One region of the Viridibacillus sp. NPDC096237 genome, then DNA from elsewhere that is predicted to be linked to it. Evidence: riboswitches for the same ligand, from Rfam matches in the RefSeq annotation. Region 1 holds a riboswitch; the other holds the start of a gene.
What was found. A riboswitch is a leader RNA that binds a small molecule or an ion and turns the genes downstream of it on or off. The one in region 1 is predicted to bind S-adenosylmethionine.
Positions count from the first base shown of each region.

Region 1 (4,498 bases):
GAAGTAGATTCTGTTACCAAGATCTACGTCTTTTGTTACTGCAAGCCCTGCGATAATATCACTGTGCCCCCCTAAAAACTTAGTTGCACTGTGTAATACAACATCCACACCAAGATCTAATGGACGTTGATATAAAGGTGTCATAAAAGTGTTATCTAAAAACGTTAGAGCACCATTTGCCTTTGCAATAGCCACAACACTTTCTATATCAGTAATACCTAAAAGGGGATTAGCTGGTGTTTCTATATATAATACCTTTGTATTTGGACGTATAGCTGCTTCAACTGATGCTAATTCAGAGAAATCAGCAAATGTATGTTCAATTCCAAACTTTGTTAACACTTGTGTTACGAAACGGTATGTTCCACCGTATACTTCAGATGTCACAACAATATGGTCGCCGGCTTCTAAGATCATAAAGGCGGAAGCAATGGCTGCAATTCCTGAAGAGAATGCAAATCCACGAGTACCACCTTCAAGTTCAGCAATTGTCTTCTCTAAAGCATCACGAGTTGGATTGCCAGAACGACTATAATCATACGGACCAAAAGAATCGAAATGTTCCTGATCAAATGTAGATGATAAGTATATTGGAACATTTACTGCACCAGTTTTTTGCTCGTAATTACCACGAGTAGAAGCGGTGATTAAACTTGTTTCGATTTGTTCATTAATTGAACTCATATGATGACACCTCTTTTTCTAAGATAGAAAAAACTTGTTGTAAATCGGCGATTAAATCTTCTGCTTCTTCAATACCCACAGAAAAGCGAAGTAAAGAGTCATCAACACCCCGAGCTATACGTTCTTCTTCTGGAATATCCGCATGTGTTTGTGTAGTTGGATATGTGATAAAGCTTTCCACACCGCCCAAGCTTTCAGCGAAGACGATTAATTTCAAGCTTTCTAAAAACTTACCAACTAAGTCACCTTTTTGTAAACGGAAAGAAATCATGCCGCCTTTACCAGCAAACAGAACGTCTTTTACTAAAGGTTCTTGTTCTAGATAAGCCGCGATTTGCTTAGCATTTTCCGTATGTTGTTTCATGCGAAGATGTAACGTTTTTAATCCTCGTAGCAGTAACCATGAGTCGAATGGAGCAAGTGTTGCACCTGCTGCATTATGATTTGTGAATAGTTTTTCGCTAAGCTCTTCACCTTTACTAACGACAAGCCCAGCCAGAACATCATTATGGCCACCGATGTATTTAGTTGCACTATGTAGAACAATATCAGCACCTAGCTCTATTGGACGTTGATAGTAGGGTGTTAAGAAGGTATTATCAACAATCAGAAGTAAATGATGTTTTTTTGCAAGCTTTGCATATAGCTCAATATCAAATTCCTGTATTAAAGGGTTAGTTGGAGTCTCAATAAAAATGGCGCGCGTTTTGTCGTTAATGTAGGACTCAACTTCTTCAGTTGAAGAGAATTTCGCATAATGAGGTTTAATCGCATATTGTTCATGGTATTGAGCAAGTAAACGGTAAGTTCCACCGTAAATATCCTCAGGTAAAATAAGCTCATCACCTGATTTGAAAAGGGACAATACTAATTGAATAGCAGCCATCCCACTACTACAGGCAAAGCCAGCGTCTCCAGATTCTAAGTTAGCTATAGCTTCCTCTAATACAGTGCGTGTCGGATTTTTTGTCCGTGTATAATCGTAGCCAGTAGATTGTCCAAGACCCGCATGTTTATAGGCTGTCGAAAGGTAAATCGGTGTGTTAATAGCACCCGTTTTTTGATCAGTGTTATTACCAAGCTGAACTAGGCGTGTTTCAATACGGTTGTTTGTCATCATGTCATCATCCTTTATTAAAAAAGTAAAAGGCCCTCTAAGGAAGAGGGCCTTCAAAATATGAAGTCAATCTCCTTATCTACAAGACTACGTCTACTGGAATTAGCACCTTGCCGCAAATAGGGTGGTTGCTGAGATATCGTCGGGCCAAGTCCCTCCATCTCTCTTGATAAGTAAGTATATTCAATTGTTTGAAAGTTGATAATAATGAAATTTTACCATGTAAACATGAGAATATCAACATTTTTATGAAACAAGTATAATTTGAAAAGTTGATAAGTTTTGAGAAGTGGTACAATTTTTATATGAATATGCTATTATTTGCATAGTTGAATTGGAAGGTGACGAGATGAATTTAAATGACATAGCTGTTAATCAGTTATTACAAGAATTTAAATTTGAAGAAGCTCAAATGATGCTAGAGCAAGCAGTAATAGAAAAAAGAGATATACAATCGCTCCATAACTTAGCATGTTTTTATATTAAAGACGCTGAAGAATATTACAAAGCTTTACCGCTCTTAGCTGAAGCAATAGAACAACAACCAAAACATTATTTTCCTTTTGCTTTACTAGGTGAAATTTATTTGCGAATGGAAAAATATATTTCAGCAATCAGAATTTTAGAATATGCTTTAAAAATGGAAGATACTGAAGTAGTTCATGGGAATTTAGCAGCAGCATATTTTAACATGGACAATTTTGAAAAAGCAGCAGAACATTATAAAAAATCTGCAACTGATGGCGATTTTTTAAAATATGCGGAAATGGTTTCTTACTTATATTTAGATGATTACGATTCTGTACTTAATACGCTTAAAAAAGTTAATGCAGATGATGAAAATTATATGGGTGAAGTAAATGTTGCTGAACTTTATGCGCAAATTAACTACTTTGAAGAAGCAATTCCTTTGTTTGAAATAGGATGGAGAGAAATTGTTAGATCGTATGATTGGGTAGAACATTATGTTTATGCGCTTATTCAATTAGGTAGAGTAGAAGAAGCGTCAGATATTATAGACCAGATGAAAACAGAAACTGCTGATGAAATTGTAAAAAGTAGTGTAAGAGCAATAGATAAAGCGTTGATAGAGGAAAATCTCGAAGAATCCAATATGGACTTACAACATACAAAAGAAAAATATAATACACTGATTGGACGAATTTTGAAGGGCTACCGCCCAAGAATTTATTTCGAGCCATACTATGTTTTAAAATGTTATCTATATGGCTGCAAAGTACATGGTAATAAAACGTATGCCGAATTTGTTAATATGTAAATGGACGAGAGATGATGTCATGTCTCCTGCCATTTTTTTATATACGACTAACATCCCAGTGTAATCATTGTTATCACATGAAATGTTGTCTTAAGAAGGGAGGATTGGGGTAATAACATTATGAACGAAGGAATTTCTAATACATATAAATTAATGAGCGGAATAAAAAAACTTGCAATCTCAATAGAAATTGCAAGTCATTTAGTGAAAAAGTTATACTTTGAATTCCCCAACCACTTTTCGTAATTCGTCAGCTTGATTGGATAGTTCAACTGCTGAAGCTGTAATTTCTTGCATTGATGCAGAGCCTTCTTCTGCAGAAGCTGCGGAACGCTCTGTGCTCATTGCTGTATTTTCTGCAATCTGATTTACTTCTATAAAGGAGGCAGCCACTTCTTGGCTATAGCTTAAAGTTTGCTCAATTTGAATGACCATTTTGTTAATAATCGCTACAGTATCGTTTGTTTGTTTAATAATTTTATCTAAAGAAGCATTTGTTTCATTTGTCACTTCAACACCGTGTATCACATTTTGTACACCATCATGATTTTGTGTGATAATAGCTTGTACTTCTGATTGAATTGATGAAACGATCCCCGTTACTTCCAGTGCGGCTTTTTGAGATTGCTCAGCTAGCTTTCGAACCTCATCTGCTACGACAGCGAATCCTTTACCATGTTCACCAGCACGAGCTGCTTCGATGGCTGCATTAAGGGCCAGTAAGTTTGTTAGTTCTGAGATATCAGTAATTGTACGAATAATGGAAGTAATATCGGATGATTTTTTACCTAGTGCTTCAACAGTTTCTGTTGTATTAGCCATAGTTTCTTCTATCAACATCATCACTTTTGAAGACTGTTCTACGCTTTTTTCACCAAGTTCAGCAGCAATCTTCATTTGATCAGTTGCTGTTTTCACATGTTCAGCATCTGTACTTAAGTAACGTGCAGCTTCTTCTAACAAATTCATCTTTTGAACGGCGTTATTCATACGTAGCATCGTTTGCTCGCTACCTTCAGCGATTTCACCTGTTGTATCGGCAATTGATTGGATAATATTCGAATTTTCATCGGCTGAAGCCATTAATTGTTGCCCACTAGCAGATACACTTTCAGCAAGTGTACTCACGCGTTTGACTAATGAAGAGATGGATGTGATTAACACATTTGTACTATTGGCGATTTCAGCAAATTCATCTTTTGTTTTTACTTTTACTCGTTTAGTCAAGTCCCCGTTTGCTTGAGCAATATCCAGAATAGATCTATTAATAGCTAATGTGTTACGTTTAATTGAACGGAACAAAATGGTACCCGTTACAATAGTTAAAATAATAGACGATATTGTTAAAATTAAGAATATTATCATTGCAATTTCCGTCTGTTTTTCAAGTGATTTGATTTGTTCATTACTTTTCTTTA
Region 1 covers NZ_JBNNTI010000020.1:38,528-43,025, reverse strand. Annotated here, with positions in the region: gene ACQKMD_RS12395 (aminotransferase class V-fold PLP-dependent enzyme) at 1-675, opposite strand, end outside; gene ACQKMD_RS12390 (methionine biosynthesis PLP-dependent protein) at 671-1,801, opposite strand; SAM riboswitch class I at 1,874-1,977, opposite strand; gene ACQKMD_RS12385 (tetratricopeptide repeat protein) at 2,151-3,080, shown strand; gene ACQKMD_RS12380 (methyl-accepting chemotaxis protein) at 3,294-4,498, opposite strand, start outside.

Region 2 (4,498 bases), on a different contig from region 1:
GAAATTGCCCATTTCTAATAAAGGAAGAATTCATTCTATCGAAATAGCAATTGTTATGTATTATATATCAAAACCATCAAATTTGAAATATCCCTAATGTGTTATAAGACAATTGAAATCGGTTACAATATAAAAAGACGGAATTCCGTAAAATTCCGTCAAACTTTATATGATGTAGCCAACTGATTTCAATGCATTAAAGATAAAACTCTCCATATATGCATAAATATCCTCGCGTTCAGGTTCTTGGTATAAATCATGATAACAAGCTTTCCATTCTTTATATTGATATTCTGATAGACTTTGTTGCGAAATCCATTTTTTGCTATATGTTACATCCGCTATTTTATCGTTACCACCATTCATTAATAAAATAGGGATATTGGGAAATACCGTTTGTTGTGATATCCCCTTCATGAAACCATGAAGTTCGCGATACCAATTGACAGTAATGACATCATTATAATAAATATCGTCTTTTTCCTCTTTATAAAATTCATAACTTCTTGTTAAGTGCTTTATATTAATTTCATGATTGATTTTTAGATTGCCAGTTAGTTTACTTAAACCTGTTAATGCATTTGATAATTTTGATGGTTGGTGTTTTAAATGCATCCAAGGTGACGTTAATATAATCCCTGTACATTCATACTTAAATTTTTCAACAACATGGATTCCTAAAATAGCGCCTAAACCATGTCCTACTACAAATACAGGTAAGTTATACGTTAAAGCCGCTTGCATTAGTTGTTTAACAAATGTTTCGTAACTTTTAAACTCTTCACTATGCACACTTTTATGTCTACTCTCCTCTCCATGTCCAGGTAAATCTCCTGAAATAACATGAATACCAGACGTTCTTAAGTTTTCAATTAGCCATGCATATCGACGATGATGTTCGTATGCACTATGTATAATTACAGCGACGGCTCTTGCTTGGCCGTCAGTTTCCCATTTCCACATTACTATCTCACCTCATAAATTCCTATCTTATATTTTAACGTATTCTTACTATAACTGTTCCATTCATGTCTTCCTTTTGTTACGATAATAATACATAATAACTTGAAATGAGGCATTTTTCGATGATTTATCCATTCAGAGACAAAAAACCATCTATTGACCCATCCGCTTTTGTCGGCGATAACGTTATTATCACTGGCGATGTTACTATAGGACCTGATTCTTCTATTTTTTATAATACGGTTATCCGTGGAGATGTTTCTCCTACAATTATAGGACGCAAAGTAAATATCCAAGATTTATGTTGTTTACATCAAAGTCCTGCATATCCACTTATCTTAGAAGACGATGTGACAATTGGACATCAAGTAACATTACATAGCTGTACTGTAAAAAAAGGCGCTCTTGTTGGGATGGCTTCAATTATCCTAGATGGTGCTGAAATTGGTGAAGGCGCATTTATTGGTGCCGGCAGTCTCGTTTCACAAGGTAAGATAATCCCTCCTAACACATTAGTATTTGGACGCCCTGCAAAGGTTATTCGCGAGTTAACTGAAGAAGATAAAAAAGATATGGATCGCATTGTGAATGAGTATTATGAAAAAGGACAATATTATAAATCACTACAAAAATAACTAAATCTAGAAGCCTGAGTATCGTTTTTCATACGATTTCTCAGGTTTTTTTAATTTCTTATTGTGAGTTTCTTCTATATAAAAACAAAAAATATCCCAAGCTACATTTGATTACTAAAATAATCAATATGTAACTCGGGATATTTAGTATTATTGGGATTTTCCAGAATGAATTAAAGTCCAGCTTTATCTTTTAAAACGGTAGCTTTATCTGTAGCTTCCCATGGAACATTCAAATCTGTACGGCCGAAATGGCCATAAGCAGCTGTTTGTTTGTAGATAGGGCGGCGTAAATCAAGCATTTTAATAATGCCTGCTGGGCGTAAATCAAATAATTCACGAACCCACTCAACCAAATCTGCTTCTTTCACTTTACCAGTACCGAAAGTATCGATTGCAATTGAAACTGGTTGTGCAACACCAATCGCATAAGCAAGTTGTACTTCACAACGCTCGGCAAGTTCAGCTGCTACAATATTTTTTGCAACATAACGCGCCGCATAAGCTGCAGAACGATCCACCTTAGTCGCATCCTTACCAGAGAATGCACCGCCACCATGGCGAGCGTATCCACCGTAAGTATCTACGATAATTTTGCGTCCTGTTAACCCTGCGTCACCTTTTGGTCCACCAATTACAAAGCGACCAGTTGGGTTGATAAAGTATTTTGTGTTCTCATCAAGTAATTCAGTAGGAACAACCGGAGCAATTACGCACGCTTGTAAATCTTCTTTAATTTGCTCTAATGTCACTTCTGGATCATGCTGAGTTGAAATAACGATTGTGTCAACGCGAACAGGATGATTATTTTCATCATATTCAATTGTCACTTGAGTTTTACCATCCGGACGTAAATAAGCTAACTCTTGTGTTTTACGAACTTCTGATAATCGACGAGCTAATTTATGTGCCAAGCTAATAGGTAAAGGCATTAACTCAGGTGTTTCATTACAAGCGAATCCAAACATTAAACCTTGGTCACCAGCACCAATTGCTTCAATGTCTTCATCTGTCATTGAACCTTCACGTGCTTCAAGAGCTTGGTCAACACCCAATGCGATATCAGCTGACTGCTCACCGATTGCTGTTAAAACAGCAACGTTTTCACCGTCAAAGCCATATTTACCACGCGTATAGCCGATTTCCATTACCGTTTCACGAACGATTTTAGGAATATCAACATAAGTTGATGTTGTAATCTCTCCTGCTACTAATACAAGACCAGTTGTTACTGTAGTTTCACACGCAACACGTGCATTCGGGTCTTTTGAAACGATTTCATCTAAAATGGCATCCGAAATTTGATCACAAATTTTATCTGGATGTCCTTCTGTTACACTCTCTGATGTAAACAGTCGACGGTTTGTCATTTGGTTTCCTCCTATTATCTGCGAGATTGCCTCGGAAATGATACGGTACTCATTACCCATGTTAGTTCTTTCCAGTAGGATTGAACACCAAGCCGTTGCTGCTTTTAACACGAGGATTCTAGAAAGTGCCACTATATATAAATAGAACCGCATAAATTACATATACTTATCAAAAATTTAGGAATTGGTCTATTTTAGATAAAAAAACCCTTCCACCCATTATTACTAATGAGTGGAAGGGAATAATTCATAAGCACCTTTCACTCTTATCGTTCAAGGATAAAATCCTTGCATCAGATTAAGCACCAGCGCATCACATAAAAACACAATGCAGGTTGCCGGGTTTCATAGGGCCTGACCCTCCACCAGCTCGGGATAAGAGTATCCGTTCAATTTCACATATTAGAACATTATAGCTTAGTTGTCAACATCTTTTTTATTTCTTAAAAAAAAGTACAATTTTCATAAAAATTATATTGCAATTAGTATAGATTATTTAACTAAATGTGTTATACTAATTTCGAAAATGAAATATAAATCCCCTCTAACAAGAGAAATAATATAAAAAGGATGGTACGTAAAACGATGAATTCAGTAGAAATTACGAATGAACTGAAGGAATTATTGAAAGGTGAAAATATTCTGGAACAACTTTCAGTACCACAATTAACAGAAAAAGCTTCTTCACGCGGTGAAGCAATCTTAACTGTTGATGGTGCTGTAAGAGCAGTCACAGGAAAATATACAGGTCGTTCTCCTAAAGATAAATATATGGTTGAAGAAGAAAGTTCGAAAGATAAAATTGATTGGGGTAAAGTAAATAGACCAATCTCATCGGATATCTTCGATTCATTGTACACTAAAGTAGTTAACTACTTGAAAGAAAAAGAAGAATTATTTGTATTTAACGGTTTTGCAGGTGCAGATACATCATCTCGTTTAGCTATTCGAGTAGTAAATGAATACGCTTGGCATAACCTATTTGCACATCAATTATTCATTCGTCCTACTGAAGCAGAGCTAGAAACACATGAAGCTGACTTCACAATCGTTTCTGCTCCAACTTTCAAAGCGGACCCGGCAGTAGATGGAACTGATTCTGAAACTTTCATTATCGTTTCTCTTGAAAAACGCATCATCCTAATTGGCGGAACTGAATACGCTGGTGAGATGAAAAAATCGATTTTCAGTATCATGAACTACTTATTACCACAACAAGGTATTCTTTCAATGCACTGTTCAGCAAACGTTGGTGAAGCAGGCGATGTAGCACTATTCTTCGGTTTATCTGGAACAGGTAAAACAACTTTATCTGCAGATGCAGACCGTAAATTAATCGGCGATGATGAGCATGGTTGGTCTGACAACGGTGTATTCAATATCGAAGGTGGATGCTATGCTAAAACTATCAACCTTTCTAAAGAGAAAGAACCTGAAATTTACAATGCTATCAGTTTTGGTACTGTACTAGAAAACGTAGTAATTGATGAAGAAACACGTATTCCAAATTACGACGATGGTTCGCTAACG
Region 2 covers NZ_JBNNTI010000007.1:107,954-112,451, forward strand. Annotated here, with positions in the region: gene ACQKMD_RS06895 (alpha/beta hydrolase) at 166-963, opposite strand; gene ACQKMD_RS06900 (gamma carbonic anhydrase family protein) at 1,086-1,598, shown strand; gene metK (methionine adenosyltransferase) at 1,772-2,968, opposite strand; SAM riboswitch class I at 3,232-3,350, opposite strand; gene pckA (phosphoenolpyruvate carboxykinase (ATP)) at 3,554-4,498, shown strand, end outside.
Region 2: linked by a shared signal. The riboswitch ahead of metK (methionine adenosyltransferase) and the one ahead of ACQKMD_RS12390 (methionine biosynthesis PLP-dependent protein) in region 1 are both predicted to bind S-adenosylmethionine.